2 linked regions of the Streptosporangium becharense genome follow. The protein of the gene in region 1 binds, or shares a complex with, the protein of each later gene. Links are inferred from orthologs where the notes say so. Each region holds a gene or a part of one and is shown on either strand. Other genes may lie near its edges. The genes, in order: secA and secY.

Region 1 (10,097 bases):
GACGGGCGTCCCACGGCGACAGGCCGGTCACCGTTGTGTATTCGGCGCACCGGGTGGTACATACCGTTCATCCCCCGCAGAGCACGGCATCCCGGGGGGTCGAGGATGAGCACGGCAGCGGCGGAGCGCGGTCCGAGCGTCTGGTCGTCCGCCTTCGCGGTCCTGCAACGCGTCGGACGCTCCCTCATGATGCCGATCGCGGTGCTGCCCGCGGCCGGCCTGCTGCTCCGGTTCGGCCAGGAGGACCTGCTCGGCCGCACCGACAACGCCTTCCTCGACCAGGTGGCGGGGATCTTCGCCGCCGCGGGCGGGGCCCTGTTCGACAACCTGCCGCTGCTGTTCGCGATCGGCGTGGCCATCGGGTTCGCCCGCAAGGCCGACGGTTCCACCGCGCTCGCCGCGCTCGTCGGCTACCTGGTCTTCGACCGGGTCAGCCGGACGGTCTTCTTCACCGCCGCGCCGGAGTCGGAGGTCTACAAGAAGGTCACCCAGAACGTGGTGGGCCCGGACGGGCAGGCCGTGCCCACGCTCAACCTGGGGGTGCAGAACCCCACCGGCGTCCTGGGCGGCATCGTCATCGGCATCACCGCAGCCCTGCTCTGGCAGCGGTACTACCGGTTCAAGCCGCCCTCCTGGCTGGCCTTCTTCGGCGGGCGAAGGTTCGTCCCGATCGTCACCGCCGTCGTCGCGTTGCTCCTCGGCGTACTGTTCGGGCTGCTGTGGCGGCCGGTCGGCGACTGGCTGGCCGGGGTGGGCGACTGGCTCTCCGTCCACGGCACCCTGGGGGCGGGCGTGTACGGCGTCGCCAACCGGCTCCTCATCCCCATCGGCCTGCACCACTTCCTGAACACGATCGTCTGGTTCACCCTGCCCGAGTGCCAGGCCGGGGTCGACGGCGCGACCAGGAACGCGGCGGGCGACCTGAACTGCTATTTCGCCGGCCAGGAAGGGGCCGGGATCTTCATGACCGGCTTCTTCCCGGTGATGATGTTCGGCCTGCTCGGCGCCGCGATCGCGATCTGGCGGGCCGCGCCGCCGCACCGCCGCCCGGCCGTCGGCGGCATCATGCTCTCGGCGGGACTGACCGCCTTCGTCACCGGGATCACCGAGCCGATCGAGTTCGCGTTCGTCTTCGTGGCCCCGGCGCTGTTCGTGGTGCACGCGCTCCTCACCGGGCTGTCCATGGCCCTGATGGCCGAGTTCGGGGCCCGCCTCGGCTTCACCTTCTCCGCCGGCGCGATCGACATGCTCCTCAACGCCGGCAAGGCCAACACCAGGGGGCTCGGGCTGATCATCGGCTACGGCGTGCTCTACTTCGTGATCTACTACCTGCTGTTCACGTTCATGATCAGGAAGTTCGGCCTCGCCACCCCCGGCCGTGAGCCCGAGGACGCCGAAACCCCCATCGGCACGTCCGGCACGGGCACCGCGTCCGGCACGGGCACCCTGCCCGACACGCCCGGAACGTCCGGCACCGGATCCGGCGCGGGCACCACATCCGCGGAACCTCCCCCGGGACGGACCGGTACACCGCAGGACGGGCCGGAGACCGGTCCGGCCACCTCCTGAGTCGCGTTTCGGCTGGGCCGCCGGTTTTCACCGTTCCGGCCGGAACCCGCCGTCCACGGTGGCGAACCACTCCAAGTGGAGGTCATCTTCCTCTCCAAGCGGGCGAACCAACCGGGATTTCCACAGAAGTTGGCGGAGTACGTATCCGGACGACGGACCGGAAACTCCTTAACCATCACTCATGCCAACCAGCAGTTCAGCACCATCGGAGTCGCCCATGTCGCCCGTTCGACGGCCGGTATCGCTCCCCCGGGTCGCCCCCTCCCCTGCCGCGGAACCTCCCTACGACGACGATCGCGCGGCTGGTCACACCCCGGCCGCCCCGCCGTACGTCCAGGGGACGCTCGCCCTCGCCATAGACCCCGGCCCCGCCCCCGGCCCCGGGCCCGCCGGCGGCTCCCCGGCGGCGGTCCGGCACGCCCGGCATCCGCTGATCTGGGGCCCGCCGGGTTCACCCCCCGACGAGCGGCGGTTGCGGGCCCTGGTCCAGGCCGTCGCCGAGACCCTCTCCGGCAGGCGGCCCCCGGCGAGCGTCGCCTGCCATCTGACCGGCCGGGCCCAGGCCGAACTGGTCAGAAGCGGAAAGGTCATCGACAGCACCCGGCCGCCGCGGGCCGGCCGGGTGCACGTCTCCCAGCCCGGAGACGGGGTGATCGAGATGTGCGCCGTGGTCGACTGCGGCGACCGCTCGCGCGTGCTCGCGCTGAGACTGGAACGCAGGGGCGTGCGCTGGCTGTGCACCGACGTCGAGACGGCGCCCTGAGCACACGCGCCAGCTGTCGCTTGGGGACCACAGGGCGGGCACCACGGGAACCACAGGGCCGGGGGCCGCGGAGGCCACAGGGCCGGGGGACCGTGAACGCCGGGGGTGCGGAGGCCACAAGGCCGGGGGACCACAGGGCCGGAGGCCGTGCGCCTGTGGACCACAGGGCCACAGGGCCGTGGGGACCGCGGATGCCGAGGACCATGGAGGCCGCAGCCGCCGACGAGGACCGCGGGAGGCCGGAAATGCCGCAGGGCCCGCACCGGAGTGCGGGCCCTGCGGGTGTGGTCACACCTCGGTGTGCTTGGGATCGCCGTGGCAGCGCTTGTACTTCTTGCCCGAACCGCAGGGGCACGGGGCATTGCGCTCGACGTTGCCGTAGGCGTCGCGCTCGGCCCGGCTGCTGACCCTGGTGTGCTCGACCTCGCCACCCTCACCGGGCGCGGTGTACTCCAGCTCGGCGGGACGCTCCGGGCCGCGCAGGCCGCGGGCGATGATCGAACGGGTCTCCGCGATCGCCGCGTCCTCGCCGGTCTCCGTCTCCTCGACGATCGGGTTGGTCTGCACCTCGACCTCGAGGTTGAACAGGTAGCCGACCGACTCCTCCTTGATGCCCTCCAGCATCTGGGAGAACATGTCGAAGCCCTCACGCTGGTACTCGATCAGCGGGTCGCGCTGGGCCATCGCCCGCAGGCCGATGCCCTCCTGCAGGTAGTCCATCTCGTAGAGGTGCTCACGCCACTTGCGGTCGAGGACCGACAGGATGACCCGCCGCTCCAGCTCGCGCATGGCCTCCGCGCCGAGCTCCTCCTCGCGACGGTCGTAGGCGGCGCCCGCGTCGGCCTTGATCTGCTCACCGAGCTGCTCGGCGGTGAGCTCCTCGACGGTGCCCTTGCCGACGACGTCCTCGACGGTGATGCTGATCGGGTAGAGCTGGCCGAGGGCCTTCCACAGCTTGTCGAGGTCCCACTCTTCGGCGAAGCCCTCCGCGGTGGCTCCCGCGACGTAGTCGTCGATCACGTCGTTGACGAAGCCGCGGATCTGCTCGTGGAGGTCGGCGCCCTCCAGCACCCGGCGGCGCTCGGCGTAGATCACCTTGCGCTGCCGGTTCATGACCTCGTCGTACTTCAGGACGTTCTTGCGGATCTCGAAGTTCTGCTGCTCGACCTGGTGCTGTGCGGAGGCGATGGCCTTGGAGACGATGCCCGACTCGATCGGGACGTCGTCCGGGATGTTCAGCCTGGTCATGATCATCTCGACCCTGGCCGAGTTGAACAGGCGCATCAGGTCGTCCTCGAGCGAGAGGTAGAACCTGGACTCGCCCGGGTCGCCCTGACGGCCGGAACGGCCGCGCAGCTGGTTGTCGATGCGCCGCGACTCGTGGCGCTCGGTGCCCAGGACGTAGAGGCCGCCCAGCTCGGTGACCTCGTCGTGCTCGGCCTTGACCGCTTCCTTGGCCTTCTCCAGCGCCTCGGGCCAGGCCTTCTCGTACTCCTCCGGGGTCTCGACCGGGTCGAGGCCGCGGTTGCGCAGCTCCAGGTCGGCGCGGAAGTCGGGGTTGCCGCCGAGCATGATGTCGGTGCCTCGACCGGCCATGTTGGTGGCGACGGTGACCGCGTGCTTGCGGCCCGCCTCGGCCACGATCGCCGCCTCACGCGCGTGGTTCTTGGCGTTGAGGACCTCGTGCTTGACGCCCTTGCGCTTGAGCTCCTTGGACAGGCGCTCGGACTTCTCCACGCTCGTGGTGCCGACCAGGACCGGCTGGCCCTTCTCGTAGCGCTCCTTGATGTCCTCCACGCACGCCAGGAACTTGGCGTCCTCGGTCTTGTAGACCACGTCGGCCTGGTCCTTACGGACCATCGGCCGGTTCGTCGGGATCGGGACGACGCCGAGCTTGTAGGTCTGGTGGAACTCGTTGGCCTCGGTGGCGGCGGTACCGGTCATGCCGGAGAGCGTCTCGTAGAGGCGGAAGTAGTTCTGCAGCGTGATCGTGGCGAGAGTCTGGTTCTCGTCCTTGATCTTGACGCCTTCCTTCGCCTCGATGGCCTGGTGCATGCCCTCGTTGTAGCGGCGGCCGTGCAGGACGCGACCGGTGAACTCGTCGACGATCAGGACCTCGCCGTCGACGACGATGTAGTCCTTGTCCTTCTTGTAGAGCTCCTTGGCCTTCAACGCGTTGTTGAGGAAGCCCACCAGGTGGGTGTGCTCGGGCTTGTAGAGGTTGTCGATGCCGAGCCAGTCTTCGACCTTCTGCACGCCGGCCTCGAAGATGCCCACGGTGCGCTTCTTCTCGTCGACGGCGTAGTCGCCGGTGTTCTCCTCGCCGTCCTTGCCCTCCACGCCCCGGCGGAGCCTGGGAACGATCTTGGCGAACTCCGCGTACCACTTGCCGGACTGCTCGCCGGGGCCGGAGATGATCAGCGGCGTCCTGGCCTCGTCGATGAGGATGGAGTCGACCTCGTCGACGATGGCGAAGTTGTGGCCGCGCTGGACGCACTCCTCCAGCGACCACGCCATGTTGTCGCGCAGGTAGTCGAAACCGAACTCGTTGTTCGTGCCGTAGGTGATGTCGGCGTTGTACTGCCTGCGGCGCTCGTCGGCCGGCATGTTGGCCAGGATGACGCCGACCTCCAGGCCGAGGAAGCGGTGGATGCGGCCCATCTCGTCGGCGTCGCGCTTGGCCAGGTAGTCGTTGACCGTGACGACGTGGACGCCCTTGCCCGAGATGGCGTTGAGGTAGGCCGGGAGCGTACAGGTCAGGGTCTTGCCCTCACCGGTGCGCATCTCCGAGATGTTGCCCATGTGCAGGTTGGCCCCGCCCATGAGCTGCACGTCGAAGTGGCGCTTGCCCAGCACCCGCCGGGAGGCCTCACGAACGGTGGCGAACGCCTCGGGCAGCAGGTCGTCGAGAGACTCTCCGTCGGCGTGACGCTGTTTGTACTCCGCGGTCAGCGCGCGGAGTTCGGCGTCGGTCAGACTCGTGAAGTCGTCTTCGATGGAGTTGACCTGGTCGGCGATCCGCTTGAGCTTACGCAGAAGCTTGCCTTCGCCTGCGCGAAGAATCTTGTCGAGAAAGGCTGGCACTTTAGCTAAAGCTCCTCGCAGGTCTTCCGAGGCCGGACCGCCCGGCTGAGGACGAGACATGGTTCTCCGCTGCCATCGTAGGCGGTTCCACCGCCTGACACAGCCACCCTCGATGACGCTCCGGTCGCGAATGGAGTTCCTTGCCCCCTTTTTTGAGAGAGTACGACCAGATTCAAGGGGTATGTCGCCCGCGGCACGCCCGCGCGGAAATCACCGCGCGGGCGCGTCGCCGTGTTCGGAAGGAGTGGCCGCAATGGTGGACGACACGCGGCAGGCGAACGTCAACCACGGAGGCAGGGCGTCGTCTTGGCTGGCCGTGACCGTCCTCCTGCTGGGTTTCGGCATCGCGGGGGTGGCCCTGTGCATGGGCCCCAACTGGTTCGTGTTCTGGATGGGGGCCGGCGCCTGCGCCATGGGCGGAATCCTCGTGCTGGTCTTCGGGGTCTTCCAGGACGTTGTCCTCGACGCTCCCCGCACGATGCACGCCGGGACGAGCCGGAACACGCCCGGCTGAGGAGGCCGGGTCCGGCGGGCAGGCGGGACCGGATCGGCACCGGATCCGGCCGGTCGGCGAACCGGGAGGGGGAATCACGCCCTCCGGTGGACGCGGCCCGGCACGGGACCGGACCCGCCGGATCCGACCGACACCGACCGGGACCGAGCGGACCAGGACCGGGACCGGGACCGACCGGACCGGGACCGACCCGACCAGGACCGCCCCGACCAGGATCGACCGACACCGCCGTAGCCCTTTCGTCGGTTCGAGCCGTTAATCTCGGCCTCATGTTGACGTGTTGCTTCCCCCGGGGGCGGGCATGACGCTCGCCCTCTCCTCCGACGAGGCCCGCCGCATCATCCTCCGCGCCCAGGGTTTCCTCGGCGCGGAGGCCCGCCGCGGCGGCGCCCCCGCGATGCTGCGCAGGCTGGGAGCGGTCCAGCTCGACACGATCTCGGTGCTGGCCCGCTCGCACGAGCTGGTCGCCTACTCCCGCCTCGGCGCCGTCGGCAGGCAGAAGATCGAGCGGGCCTACTGGGACGACCCGGCCCGGGCGTTCGAGTACTGGTGCCATGCGGCCTGTGTCCTGCCGATCGAGGACTGGCCGCTGTACACGTTCCGGCGCCGCTACTACCGCGACCGGAAGTTCCGCTGGCACGACGTGCCCGACAGCGTGGACAAGATCCTTCAACTGGTCCGCGACGAGGGGCCCGTGACCACCGCCGACATCGGCGGCGCCAAGAACGGCGGCCCCTGGTGGGACTGGTCGGACTCCAAGATCGCAATCGAGTGGCTGCTCGACACCGGCGAGGTCGTCTGCACCCGCCGGGTGGGCTGGCGCCGCGTCTACGACCTGGCCGAGCGCGCGCTCCCGGCGCACCTGCTCGCCGAGGAGCCGTCCGACACCGAGTGCGTCACCCGCCTGACGCGGATCGCGGGGCGGGCCCTGGGCGTCGCCACCCGCGCCGACCTCGTCGACTTCCTGCGGCTGAGGTCCGCCCAGGCCCTCCTGCTCGACCGGTGCCTGCTCGACGGCTCCGCCGGGCTGGTGCCCGTGCGCGTCTCCGGATGGCCTGAGCGCTCGGCCGCCGCCTGGGCCGACCCGGAGGCGCTGGAGACCCCGCCCCGGGGCCGCCACCGCACGACCCTGCTCTCCCCGTTCGACTCCCTCGTCTGGGACCGTGCCCGCACCCTGCGCGTCTTCGGCTTCAACCACCGCCTGGAGGCGTACGTGCCCAAGGACAGACGCGTCCACGGCTACTTCACGATGCCGCTGCTGGCGGGGGGCCGGCTGATCGGCCGGGTCGACCCGGCGCGCGAGGGCGGAACCCTCGTCGCCCGTCAGGTCGGGCTCGAACCGGGCGTCTCCGCGGGCAGGGGCGCCGGGCCGCTGGCCGAGGCGCTGTGGGAGGCCGCCGGCTGGGTCGGCTGCGACGCCGTGCGCGTCGAGCGGGTCGATCCGCTGCTGGTGGGCCCGCTGCACGACGCCCTGGGACGCTGAGCGGATGGCGCGGCGACCGCGGGGCGGTCACCGCGCCGGACGGACGGGTGTCAGGTGATCTCCAGCATCCGTTCGCGCACCGCGTAGACCACCGCTTCCATCCGGGAGTGCAGCTGGAGCTTGTCCAGGATGTTGCGGACGTGGTTCTTCACGGTGTTCTCCGAGATGAACAGCTGCTTGGCGATCTCCCGGTTGTTCATCCCCTTCGCGACCAGGCGAAGCACCTCCATCTCCCGCTCGGTCAGGCGCGGGACGGGCAGCTGCGGCGGCCGCTCGGCCTCCTTGCGGCTCATGCTGGCGAACTCGCTGATGAGCTTGGCGGCCATCGCCGGGTTGATCAGCGACTGTCCCTCGTGCACACCGCGCACGGCCTGCGGCACCTCGTCGAGCTGGACGTTCTTCAGCAGGTAACCGGTGGCTCCCGCCTTGATCGCCTCGAAGAGGTCCTCCTCCTCGTCACTCACCGTCAGCATGATGATCCGTGTGCTCGGCACCGAGGCCTTGATCTCGCGAGTGGCCTCGATGCCGCTCCTGCGTGGCATCCGGACGTCCATGAGCACGACGTCCGGGGTGAGACGGTCGGCGAGCTCGACCGCTTCCTGACCGTCGCTCGCCTCGCCGACCACCTCGATGTCCGTCTCCGCGTCCAGCGCCATTTCCAGGCTGCGCCGGATCAGCGCGTGATCGTCAACGATCAGCACGCGGATCGGGTCGCCGCGCCCGGCGGAGCCGGTTGCGTCGTCGGGTTCCGTCACGCCTCCTCCTCGGGGGGCCAGAGCCGTTGGACCGCCATGATTACACGGGTTTCACGGTCCTCGGGTTGGGCGGAGAGGATCTTCGAACGTCTCGGTCAGGGTTCGACGAGGCGCAGAACGCCGTAGTTGTAACCTCGGCGCAGATATACGACACTCGGCTGGCCGCTCTCCTTGTCACGGAACAGGTAGAAGTCGTGCCCGACCAGCTCCATCTCCAGGAGGGCCTGGTCGATCGTCATCGGTTCGGCGTTGTGGAACTTCTCTCTGACGATGAGCGGGCCGTCCCCGTCCATCTCGATGGGGACGATCGAGGTGTCCTCCGGAGAGGTGGCTTCGGTCTCGGTCTCGGGCCGGGCCGCCGTCTCGGTGAGGAGCTGGGCCGGAGCGCTCTCCAGCGACTCCGCGAGCGCCGTGGCGGTCAGCTCGGCGACCGAAGGGGGGCAGTGGTTGCCGTGGTGGATCTTCCGCCGGTCGGCGAGACGGCGGAGTCTTCCCTCGAGTTTTCCGAGTGCTATGTCAAGGGCGGCGAAGCGATCGTCTGCCGAGGCCTCCGCGCGGATCGCGGGGCCGCGCGTGTGGATGGTGAGTTCCACCCGCTCGCGCTGGTCGACGATGCGGGGATTACGCTCTTTCGACACCTCCACGTCAACGCGAATGAGCTTGTGGTCAAGACGCTCGATCCTGGCCAGCTTGGTGTTCACATGATCGCGGAATCGGTCACTCACTCCGGTGTGCCGCCCCTTGACGATGATTTCCATGCACAGCCCCCCTTCGAACCTCGACGGTGGTACGCGACACCCGCTCGGCCGACCTGGTCTTCGTCCCCACATCCGCCTGCTGAGGGTTTCGCAGCTCTTTGCCACTACATGCCCTTCTCTTCTGGCGAGGAACATCTGGCTCCTCGGGAAGGCAGGTCTTACCTCTAAGCCGCACCGTGATCGGTCGACGAAAAGTCGCCTTACGTGGGCCGTTTCGCCTGCGGCTGGCATCGGCTAGCCAGGCCGGCCCCCCTTCGGGGGTCGGTCCGGCGCAACCACGGACCCGAGCGGGTGCCATGGCTCAGACGCTATCCGCATCCCGGCCGAATGTCAGCCTGCGGGACCGGCGGGAGATCACTTTGTGTGATCGTCGGCGCGGCGGCGGCCGCGCCGGAGGCAGGTGGGCGGCCGGGAGCCTCGGCGCGCGGCGGTCCGGCGCGTCCCCGAGCAGCGGCCGAACCCCGGAAGGGGCGGTGGGACGGGCGACGAGAGGGAGGCGGCGACGGCCCCGCGATCACCCTCCGTCACGAACGTGACTTCGGTCTCTCCGGCGTGTCGCGGCTATCGTCGCGGCACGGTCGGGCGTTACACCGGCCTCGCGCAACGCCCTGGCCGCCTCGGCCAGCGTCGCCCCCGTGGTGACGATGTCGTCGACCAGCACAACCGCCTCCAGACCGCCCCAGGATCGCGGCACGGGCGCGTTCCGGCCGGCCGGAACCGTGAAGGCGGAGGAGACGTTCGCGGCCCGCTGGAGCGAGCTCAGCCCCGCCTGGTCGGCCACCTGGCGCCGTTGGGCGAGCAGCCTGGCCACGGCCGCGGGCCACCCCGCCTGCGCGAGGTAACCGGCCGCCAGCTCCGCGAGCCGGGTCACCGGGTCGTGCCCACGGCGCCGCAGCGCCGGGCGGGCGCTGGGCACCGGCACGAGCACGACCGGCCGCTCGCCGACCGCGCCGGCCACCGCCAGGGCGAGCGCCCCGGCCAGGGGACGGGCCACGGCCGTGCGGCCCCGTTCCTTGTACGCGATGATCGCCCGGCGCACGGCGGGGGTGTATTCCCCCGCCGACCAGCACTCGGGCAGGCCGGGCGGCGCCGGGTCGGGGGTGCGGCACGCGGGCCGCCCGTGGATCTCGGCGGCGCAGCGGGGGCAGACGAGAGAGCCCGGCGTGTCGCA
Region 2 (8,323 bases), 330 kb from region 1 along the record:
CCGCGATCCCCCGCCACATGGCCTCCTCGGTGACCCGCATGAGCTCGGTCAACTTGGGGTCCACCTCCCCCACCGGGACCGTGATGGCCGAGTCTCCGTGCCAGCCGTCCAGAATCGCGCCGCAGTCGATCGAGATGATGTCGCCCTCCTGCAGCGGACGGCGGTCACTCGGGATGCCGTGGACGACCTCGTGGTTCACCGACGCGCAGATCGTCGCGGGAAAACCCTGGTAGCCCTTGAAGGACGGGATCGCCCCCTCGTCCCGGATGGCCTTCTCCGCGATCGCGTCGAGGTCCAGCGGCGTCAGGCCCGGCCGGACGCTCTCCCTGAGCAGTTGCAGCGTGCGGCCCACCACCAGGCCCGCCGCCCGCATCTTCTCCAGCTGCTCGGGAGTCTTCAACTGGATCCCGTGCTTGTTTCTCTTGAACACGTCCACCCCCGGGGTGATTGAACGGGCAGTCCGGCAGCCCAATTCCCCCGATTCTGCCCTAAATGGCAACACGCCACCCATGGGACCATGGGTGGCGTGCCGGGGAACACCGTCAGCCGACGAAAGGGCTGAGCACCTCCATCGCGCGCTGGGTGACCTCCTCCACCGGGCCGGTGGCGTCGACGCCCACCAGGATGCCCTCGTCGGCGTAGAAGGACACCAGAGGCGCGGTCTGCTCCTGGTAGACCTCCAGGCGGTGCCTGACGGTCTCTTCCTTGTCATCGTCACGCTGGTAGAGCCGGCCCTCGCAGGCGTCGCAGATGTCGTCCTTCTTATCATCGAAGTCGACGTGCCAGATGCGCCCGCACTGGCCGCAGGTGCGGCGGCCGGCGAGCCTGCGAACGACCTCCTCGTCGTCGACCACGAGCTCCAGCACGATGTCCAGAGCGACTCCGAACTCGGCGAGCATCTTCTTCAGGATCTCGGCCTGGGGCACGTTCCTGGGGAAGCCGTCGAGCAGGAAACCGTCCTGCGCGTCGCTCTCCGAGAGGCGGTCGCGGACCATCGCGATGGTCACCTCGTCGGGCACGAGGTCACCGCGGTCCATGTACTCCTTGGCAAGCTTGCCGAGCTCCGTGCCGCCCGAAACGTTGGCGCGGAAGATGTCCCCTGTCGAGATCTTCGGGATGGACAGGTTCGATGCGATGAACTGGGCCTGCGTCCCCTTACCCGCTCCGGGGGGCCCGACCAGGACAAGACGCACTACTTCAGGAAGCCTTCGTAGTTGCGCTGCTGCAGCTGGCTCTCGATCTGCTTCACGGTGTCAAGACCGACACCAACCATGATCAGAATGCTCGTCCCTCCGAACGGGAAGTTCTGACTCGCGCCGACGAGCGCCAGCGCGACGATCGGCACCATGGAGATCAGGCCCAGATACAGCGCGCCGGGAGCGGTGAGCCTCGTGAGAACGTAGTTCAGATACTCAGCCGTCGGGCGACCCGGGCGGATGCCCGGGATGAACCCACCGTACTTCTTCATGTTGTCGGCGACTTCAACGGGGTTGAAGGTAATGGACACGTAGAAGTAAGTGAAGAAGACGATCAAGAGGAAGAACGTGGCCATGTAGACCGGCGTGTCACCCGTGACCAGGTTCTGCTGGATCCACTGGACGATCGCGTGCGGCTCCTGGGCGCCGCTGAACAGCGTCGTGACCAGCTGCGGGAGGTAGAGCAGCGAGGAGGCGAAGATGACCGGGATGATGCCGGCCTGGTTCACCTTCAGGGGGATGTAGGTGGAGGTGCCGCCGTACATCCGGCGGCCGACCATGCGCTTGGCGTACTGGACCGGGATCCGGCGCTGCGCCTGCTCGACCATGACGACCAGGGCGATCATCGCGATACCGACGGCGATGACCACGGCGAAGACGAAGGCGCCCTTCTGCCGGGCGATGTTCATCAGCTCGGCCGGGAAGACCGCGATGACCTGGGTGAAGATCAGGATGGACATGCCGTTGCCGATCCCGCGGTCGGTGACGAGCTCGCCGAGCCACATGACGACGGAGGTGCCGGCGGTCATCGTCAGCACCATGGTGATGATGGCGAAGACGTTGTCCTTGTCGAGAAGGATCTCCTGCTGGCACTGCGGGAACAGCTGCCCGGTCCGGGCCAGGGCGATGAAGGCGGTCGACTGCAGGACGGCCAGACCGATCGTCAGGTAACGGGTGTACTGCGTGATCTTGGCCTGTCCGGACTGTCCCTCCTTCTTGAGGGACTCCAGGCGCGGGATGACCACGACCAGAAGCTGAAGGATGATGCTCGCCGTGATGTACGGCATGATGCCGAGGGCGAACACTGAAAGTTTCAGAAGAGCGCCGCCGCTGAACAGCTGCACCATTCCGTAAATATTGCCCGCGTCCGTCGCCTGGGCATCGGCGAGACAGCGACTGATGTTCTCGGTGTGCACACCCGGGGTCGGAAGAACAGACCCAAGCCGGAACAGCGCGATGATGCCCAGAGTGAAGAGCAACTTCTTACGCAGGTCCGGCGTACGGAACGCTCGGGTAAATGCGGTCAGCACGGTCCCTCCTGCGCGCCTGAAAGGCGAGGTCGGTCGGCGATGGTGCGGGGGTGATCCATCTTTGCCATGTCCAGTCAATGAGCCCACGGAAATGAGTCGAGGCCCACTGTCCAGCGAACTCTAACGCACCAAGGGCGCGGGGGCCCATTACGAGCCCCCGCGCCGCGTGGTGATGCCTACAGCTCGGAGACGGAGCCCCCGGCAGCGGCGATCTTCTCCTTCGCGCTGGCGGAGAAGGCGTGCGCCTGCACGTTCAACGCCACGGAGATCTCGCCGGTTCCCAGAACCTTGACGGGCTGGTTCTTGCGAACCGCACCCTTGGCGATCAGGGTGTCGACGGTGACGTCGCCGCCCTCCGGGAACAGCTCACCGAGCCTGTCCAGGTTGACGACCTGGTAGGTCGTCTTGAACAGGGCGTTGGAGAACCCCTTGAACTTGGGCAGGCGTCGCTGGAGCGGAACCTGGCCACCCTCGAAACCGAGCGGCACGGTGTTGCGCGCCGTCGTGCCCTTGGTACCGCGACCCGCGGTCTTGCCCTTGGACGCCTCGCCGCGGCCCTTGCGGACCTTCGACTTGTTGGCGCCGGGGGCCGGACGCAGGTGGTGGATGCGGAGCGGAGTGTTCTCTGCCATGACTAGTCGACCTCTTCCACGGTGACGAGGTGCGTCACCACGGAGACCATGCCGCGGATCTCCGGGCGGTCCTCCTTGACGACGACGTCGCCGATTCGCTTCAGACCGAGCGAGCGCAGCGAGTCACGCTGGTTCTGCTTCCCGCCGATCTTCGAGCGGACCTGGGTGATCTTCAGACGTGCCATCTGTCAGCTCACCGCCTTCGCGGCCGCGGCCTCGGCGAGACCCTCGGCGCGCGCCTTGAGCATCGCCTTCGGCGCGACGTCCTCGATCGGCAGGTTACGCCGGGCCGCGATCTCCTCGGGGCGGCTGAGGCCCTTCAGAGCGGCGACCGTCGCGTGCACGATGTTGATCGGGTTGTCCGAGCCGAGCGACTTGGACAGCACGTCGTGGATGCCGGCGCACTCCAGCACGGCGCGCACCGGACCACCGGCGATGACACCGGTACCGGGCGAGGCCGGGCGGAGGAAGACGACACCGGCGGCCTCTTCACCCTGCACGATGTGCGGGATGGTGCCCTGGATGCGGGGCACCCGGAAGAAGTGCTTCTTGGCCTCTTCGACGCCCTTGGCGATGGCCGCGGGGACTTCCTTGGCCTTGCCGTAGCCGACGCCGACCAGGCCGTTGCCGTCACCGACGATGACGAGGGCGGTGAAGCTGAAGCGACGACCACCCTTCACGACCTTGGCCACTCGATTGATCTTTACAACGCGCTCGATGTACGAGACGCCCTTGTCAGCGTTGCCGCCGCGGCGGTCGTCACGACGACCGTCACGCCGCTCGCCACCGGCGGCGCCTCCGCGACGCGGAGCTCCAGCCATCAGTGGTTCCTCTTCTCATTCATGGGACGGGCCATCAGTTGCGATCCTCGGGACGGAGTCATCAGAACTCCAGCCCGCCCTCGCGGGCGCTGTCCGCCAGGGCCGCGATGCGGCCCGCGTAGCGGTTGCCACCCCGGTCGAAGACGACGGCGGTGATCCCGGCTGCCTTGGCCCGCTGAGCGAGAAGCTCGCCGACCTGCTTCGCCTTGTCGGTCTTGGCACCCTCGGCGGAACGCAGGGAGGCGTCCATCGTGGAGGCGCTGACCAGCGTGTGGCCCTGGGAGTCGTCCACGATCTGAACGAACAGGTGCCTCGTCGAGCGGTTGACGACCAGGCGCGGACGCGCGGCCGTACCGACGACCTTCTTGCGGACTCGGCCGTGGCGGCGGGCCCGCGAGACGGCGCGGGCGGCCGTGTGCTTGCCGAACGCAGTCTTGCCAGCCATGCCTACTTACCAGCCTTTCCGACCTTGCGGCGGACAACTTCACCCTGGTAGCGCACGCCCTTGCCCTTGTACGGGTCGGGCTTGCGCAGCTTGCGGATGTTCGCGGCGACCTCGCCGACCTTCTGCTTGTCGATGCCGTCCACGTGGAACAGCTTTTCCTTCTCGACGCGGAAGGAGACACCCTCGGGGGCGTCGATGATCACCGGGTGGCTGAAGCCCAGGGCGAACTCCAGCTGCGTCGGGCCCTTGGCCTGGACGCGGTAACCGACACCCACGAGCTCCAGGGTCTTGGAGTAACCCTGGGTGACACCGGTCACCATGTTGGCGACCAGAGTGCGGGACAGGCCGTGCAGCGCGCGGACCTTGTTCTCGTCGTTGGGGCGGGTGACGGTCAGCGAACCGTCGTCACCCTTGCTGATCTCGATCGGCTCAGCGATCGTGTGCGAAAGCGTGCCCTTAGGGCCCTTGACCGTGACATCCCGGCCGTTGATGGTGACGTCCACCCCGTTCGGCACGGGGATGGGCAGCCGTCCGATTCTCGACATGCTGTTCTCTCTCCCCTCTACCAAACGAAGGCGAGGACTTCCCCGCCCACTCCACGCTTGCTGGCCTGCTTGTCCGTCATGAGCCCGCCGGACGTCGAAATGATCGCGACGCCCAGCCCGCCCAGGACCCGGGGCAGGTTGTCCTTCTTCGCATAGACCCGCAGACCGGGCTTGGAAACCCGGCGCAGGCCCGTGAGCGACCGCTCACGGCTCGGCCCGAACTTGAGCTCCACCACGAGGTTCTTGCCGACCTTGGCGTCTTCGACGGTCCAGGCCTGGATGTAACCCTCCTGCTGGAGGATCTCGGCGATGTGCGCCTTGATCTTCGAGTACGGCATGGCCACGCTGTCGTGGTACGCCGAGTTCGCGTTTCGCAGACGCGTGAGCATGTCTGCGATCGGGTCGGTCATCGTCATGGCCGGTGGCCTTCCTCACCGCGGTTTCCCCAGGGGACCTGCGGTGTGGTCATGGGCGCCTGAATCGGCACCCGGTGAATACAGACTTCTGTGCTGGGCCGGCGTCGCGCGGCTCCGCGATCACCGCGGGCCGCGCGGACGGCTACCAGCTCGACTTGGTGATGCCGGGCAGCTCGCCCCGGTGCGCCATCTCGCGGAAGCAGATGCGGCACAGGCCGAACTTCCGGTAGACGGCGCGGGGACGGCCACAGCGCGAGCACCGAGTGTACGCCCGGACCTCGAACTTGGCCTTGCGAGCAGCCTTGACCTTGAGCGACGTCTTCGCCATGATCAGGCCTCCTTGAAGGGGAATCCGAGGTGCTTCAGCAGCGCCCGGCCCTGGTCGTCGGTCTTCGCGGTGGTCACGACCGTGATGTCCATGCCCCGCTGACGGTCGACCTTGTCCTGGTCGATCTCGTGGAACATGACCTGCTCGGTGAGACCGAAGGTGTAGTTGCCGTTGCCGTCGAACTGCTTGGGCGACAGACCGCGGAAGTCACGGATACGCGGCAGGGCCAGCGACAGCAGCCGGTCGAGGAACTCCCACATGCGGTCACCGCGGAGCGTGACGTGCGCACCGATCGGCATGCCCTCGCGCAGCTTGAACTGGGCGATGGACTTGCGGGCGCGGACGACGGCCGGCTTCTGACCGGTGATCGCGGTGAGGTCACGGACGGCACCCTCGATCAGCTTCGAGTCGCGCGCGGCCTCGCCGACGCCCATGTTCACCTTGATCTTGGTGATGGTGGGCACCAGCATGATGTTCTCGAACCCGAACTCCTCGTTCAGCTTCGCGATGATCTCTTCGCGGTAGCGCTGCTTGAGGCGCGGGAGGGCCCGCTCGGTCTCGGTGATGCTCATCGGTTGTCCTCACCCGTCTCGTCGGAGCCGGCCTTGACCTTCTCCTTCTTGGCAGGCTTCTCGTCCTTGGCAGACTTCTCGTCATCCTTGAGCTTCTTGACGTTGCTCACGTGGATGGGAGCCTCCATCGTCTGCACGCCACCGGTCTTGGCGCCGCGCGGACCCTGGTGGGTCTCCTTGGAGTGCTTCGTGACCATCCTGACGCCTTCGACCACCACGCGCTCCTCGCGCGGGAAGACGGCGATGACACGGCCCTTGACGCCCTTGTCCTTACCGGCGATGACCTGAACGAGGTCACCCTTCTTCACATGCAGCTTCGGCATTACAACACCTCCGGCGCGAGCGAGATGATGCGCATGAACTTCTTGTCACGCAGCTCACGTCCGACCGGGCCGAAAATACGGGTGCCCCGCGGGTCGCCGCTGTCCTTGATGATGACGGCGGCGTTCTCGTCGAAGCGGATGTAGGAGCCGTCGGGCCGGCGGCGCTCCTTGACAGTGCGGACGACGACGGCCTTGACCACGTCGCCCTTCTTCACGGTGCCGCCAGGAATGGCGTCCTTGACCGTGGCGACGATGATGTCGCCGATTCCCGCGTAGCGCCGGCCCGAACCGCCGAGCACACGGATGCAAAGGACTTCCTTCGCACCAGTGTTGTCGGCGACCTTGAGCCGCGACTCCTGCTGGATCACTTGAACTCCTGTTTGTCTCGCTGGTTCTCACCCGCTGGGTGAGCCTTGCGGAACCTGCTGGGTCTTTTTCCTCCGGTGACAGTCCGTACCGGACCGCCGCCGCAGGCGGGACGAAGATCGCTCCGCCCCCTTGGACACCATCGTGGGGGGTGACGGCGCCACCCCCCACGAGGCGTGTAGCTTACTTGGCCCGCTCGAGAATCTCGACGACCCGCCACCGCTTGGTGGCGGACAGCGGCCGGGTCTCCATCAGCAGGACGCGGTCGCCGACACCGGCCGTGTTGGCCTCGTCGTGGGCCTTGTACTTGGTCGTCCTGCGGATGACCTTGCCGTACAGGGGGTGCTTGACGCGGTCCTCGACGGCGACGACGACGGTCTTGTCCATCTTGTCGCTGACGACCAGACCCTCACGGGTCTTGCGGTAGTTCCGCGCCTCGGTCGTGTTCTCTGTGGCCTCAGCCATCGATCGACTCCTTCTCTACCGTCACGATTCCGAGCTCGCGCTCGCGCATCACGGTGTAGATACGGGCGATCTCGCGGCGGACGGCGCGCAGCCGCCCGTGGTTCTCCAACTGGCCGGTCGCGGCCTGGAAGCGGAGGTTGAACAGCTCCTCCTTGGCTTCCTTCAGCTTCGTGACCAGCGTGTCCTGGTCCTCCGCCCGCAGCTCACCGGCGGTCAGGCCCTTAGCCATCACGCCTCACCCACTTCACGCTTAACGAACCGGCACTTCATCGGGAGCTTGTGCATCGCACGGCGGAGCGCCTCACGGGCCACCGGCTCCGCGACGCCCGAAAGCTCGAACATGATGCGGCCGGGCTTGACGTTGGCGATCCACCACTCCGGCGAACCCTTACCGGAACCCATGCGGGTCTCGGCAGGCTTCTTGGTGAGCGGACGGTCCGGGTAGATGTTGATCCAGACCTTTCCGCCACGCTTGATGTGGCGGGTCATCGCGATACGAGCCGACTCGATCTGGCGGTTGGTCACGTAGGAGTGCTCAAGCGCCTGAATGCCGAACTCGCCGAACACGACCCTGGTGCCGCCCTTGGCGGCGCCGTGGCGGTCGGGCCGGTGCTGCTTGCGGTGCTTGACCCTGCGCGGGATCAGCATGGTCAGCTCCCTTCAGCACCCGGCTGCGCAGCCGGGCCGGTCTCGGGGGCAGCCTGCGAGGCCGCCTCGTTCCTGGGGGCGCGGTCACCGCGGCCGGCACCCCGGCGGGCGCCACCGGCGCCACGACGGGGACGGTCGCCACCGGCGCCGCCGCCACGACGGTCGTCACGCTCGCGACGCTGGCCGGCACGGGCACCGGCGGCGGCCGCCTCGCGCTCGGCGCGGCTGGTCGGAGCCTCACCCTTGTAGATCCACA

What was found.
Region 2: the proteins of secA (region 1) and secY are in contact, whole or in part, in a crystal structure (PDB 3DIN), measured with the Thermotoga maritima proteins. The link is inferred for Streptosporangium becharense from one-to-one orthologs. Residues at the interface, in WP_004082002.1 of Thermotoga maritima: Glu261, Ala262, Arg263, Lys300, Ala301, Arg302, Thr303, Ile304, Ile305, Leu323, Tyr324, Asp325, Pro326, Val329, Ser330, Tyr333, Ile336, Lys340, Phe345, Val349, Glu363, Phe364, Tyr374, Ser375, Gly376, Gly377, Glu393, Ile395, Thr482, Ser483; in WP_004081795.1 of Thermotoga maritima: Glu108, Gly109, Glu110, Glu111, Ala236, Glu237, Arg238, Arg239, Ile240, Thr241, Ile242, Gln243, Tyr244, Ala245, Arg246, Arg247, Val248, Thr249, Gly250, Arg251, Arg252, Val253, Tyr254, Gly256, Ala257, Ser258, Thr259, Tyr260, Leu261, Pro262.

The regions. Positions count from the first base shown.
Region 1 is NZ_JACHMP010000001.1:2,749,507-2,759,603, forward strand. Bases 2,421-5,775 are described here. They hold secA (preprotein translocase subunit SecA), read right to left. Parts: upstream 5,417-5,775; coding sequence 2,621-5,416; downstream 2,421-2,620. Other genes in these bases: F4562_RS11735 (HGxxPAAW family protein), read left to right, coding at 5,670-5,775. Outside these bases: F4562_RS11720 (PTS transporter subunit EIIC), read left to right, coding at 106-1,569; F4562_RS11725 (Rv3235 family protein), read left to right, coding at 1,787-2,332; more of F4562_RS11735, read left to right, coding at 5,776-5,930; F4562_RS11740 (winged helix-turn-helix domain-containing protein), read left to right, coding at 6,208-7,413; F4562_RS11745 (response regulator), read right to left, coding at 7,464-8,168; hpf (ribosome hibernation-promoting factor, HPF/YfiA family), read right to left, coding at 8,264-8,926; F4562_RS11755 (ComF family protein), read right to left, coding at 9,441-10,097. UniProt on the Escherichia coli protein: Required for protein export, interacts with the SecYEG preprotein conducting channel.
Region 2 is NZ_JACHMP010000001.1:3,081,975-3,090,297, forward strand. The notes cover bases 350-3,286. They hold secY (preprotein translocase subunit SecY), read right to left. Parts: upstream 2,507-3,286; coding sequence 1,193-2,506; downstream 350-1,192. Other genes in these bases: map (type I methionyl aminopeptidase), read right to left, coding at 350-430; F4562_RS13135 (adenylate kinase), read right to left, coding at 543-1,193; rplO (50S ribosomal protein L15), read right to left, coding at 2,683-3,138; rpmD (50S ribosomal protein L30), read right to left, coding at 3,141-3,286. Outside these bases: more of map, read right to left, coding at 1-349; more of rpmD, read right to left, coding at 3,287-3,323; rpsE (30S ribosomal protein S5), read right to left, coding at 3,327-3,959; rplR (50S ribosomal protein L18), read right to left, coding at 4,021-4,404; rplF (50S ribosomal protein L6), read right to left, coding at 4,407-4,949; rpsH (30S ribosomal protein S8), read right to left, coding at 4,967-5,365; F4562_RS13175 (type Z 30S ribosomal protein S14), read right to left, coding at 5,508-5,693; rplE (50S ribosomal protein L5), read right to left, coding at 5,696-6,265; rplX (50S ribosomal protein L24), read right to left, coding at 6,262-6,588; rplN (50S ribosomal protein L14), read right to left, coding at 6,588-6,956; rpsQ (30S ribosomal protein S17), read right to left, coding at 7,138-7,419; rpmC (50S ribosomal protein L29), read right to left, coding at 7,412-7,648; rplP (50S ribosomal protein L16), read right to left, coding at 7,648-8,067; rpsC (30S ribosomal protein S3), read right to left, coding at 8,070-8,323. UniProt on the Escherichia coli protein: The central subunit of the protein translocation channel SecYEG. Consists of two halves formed by TMs 1-5 and 6-10.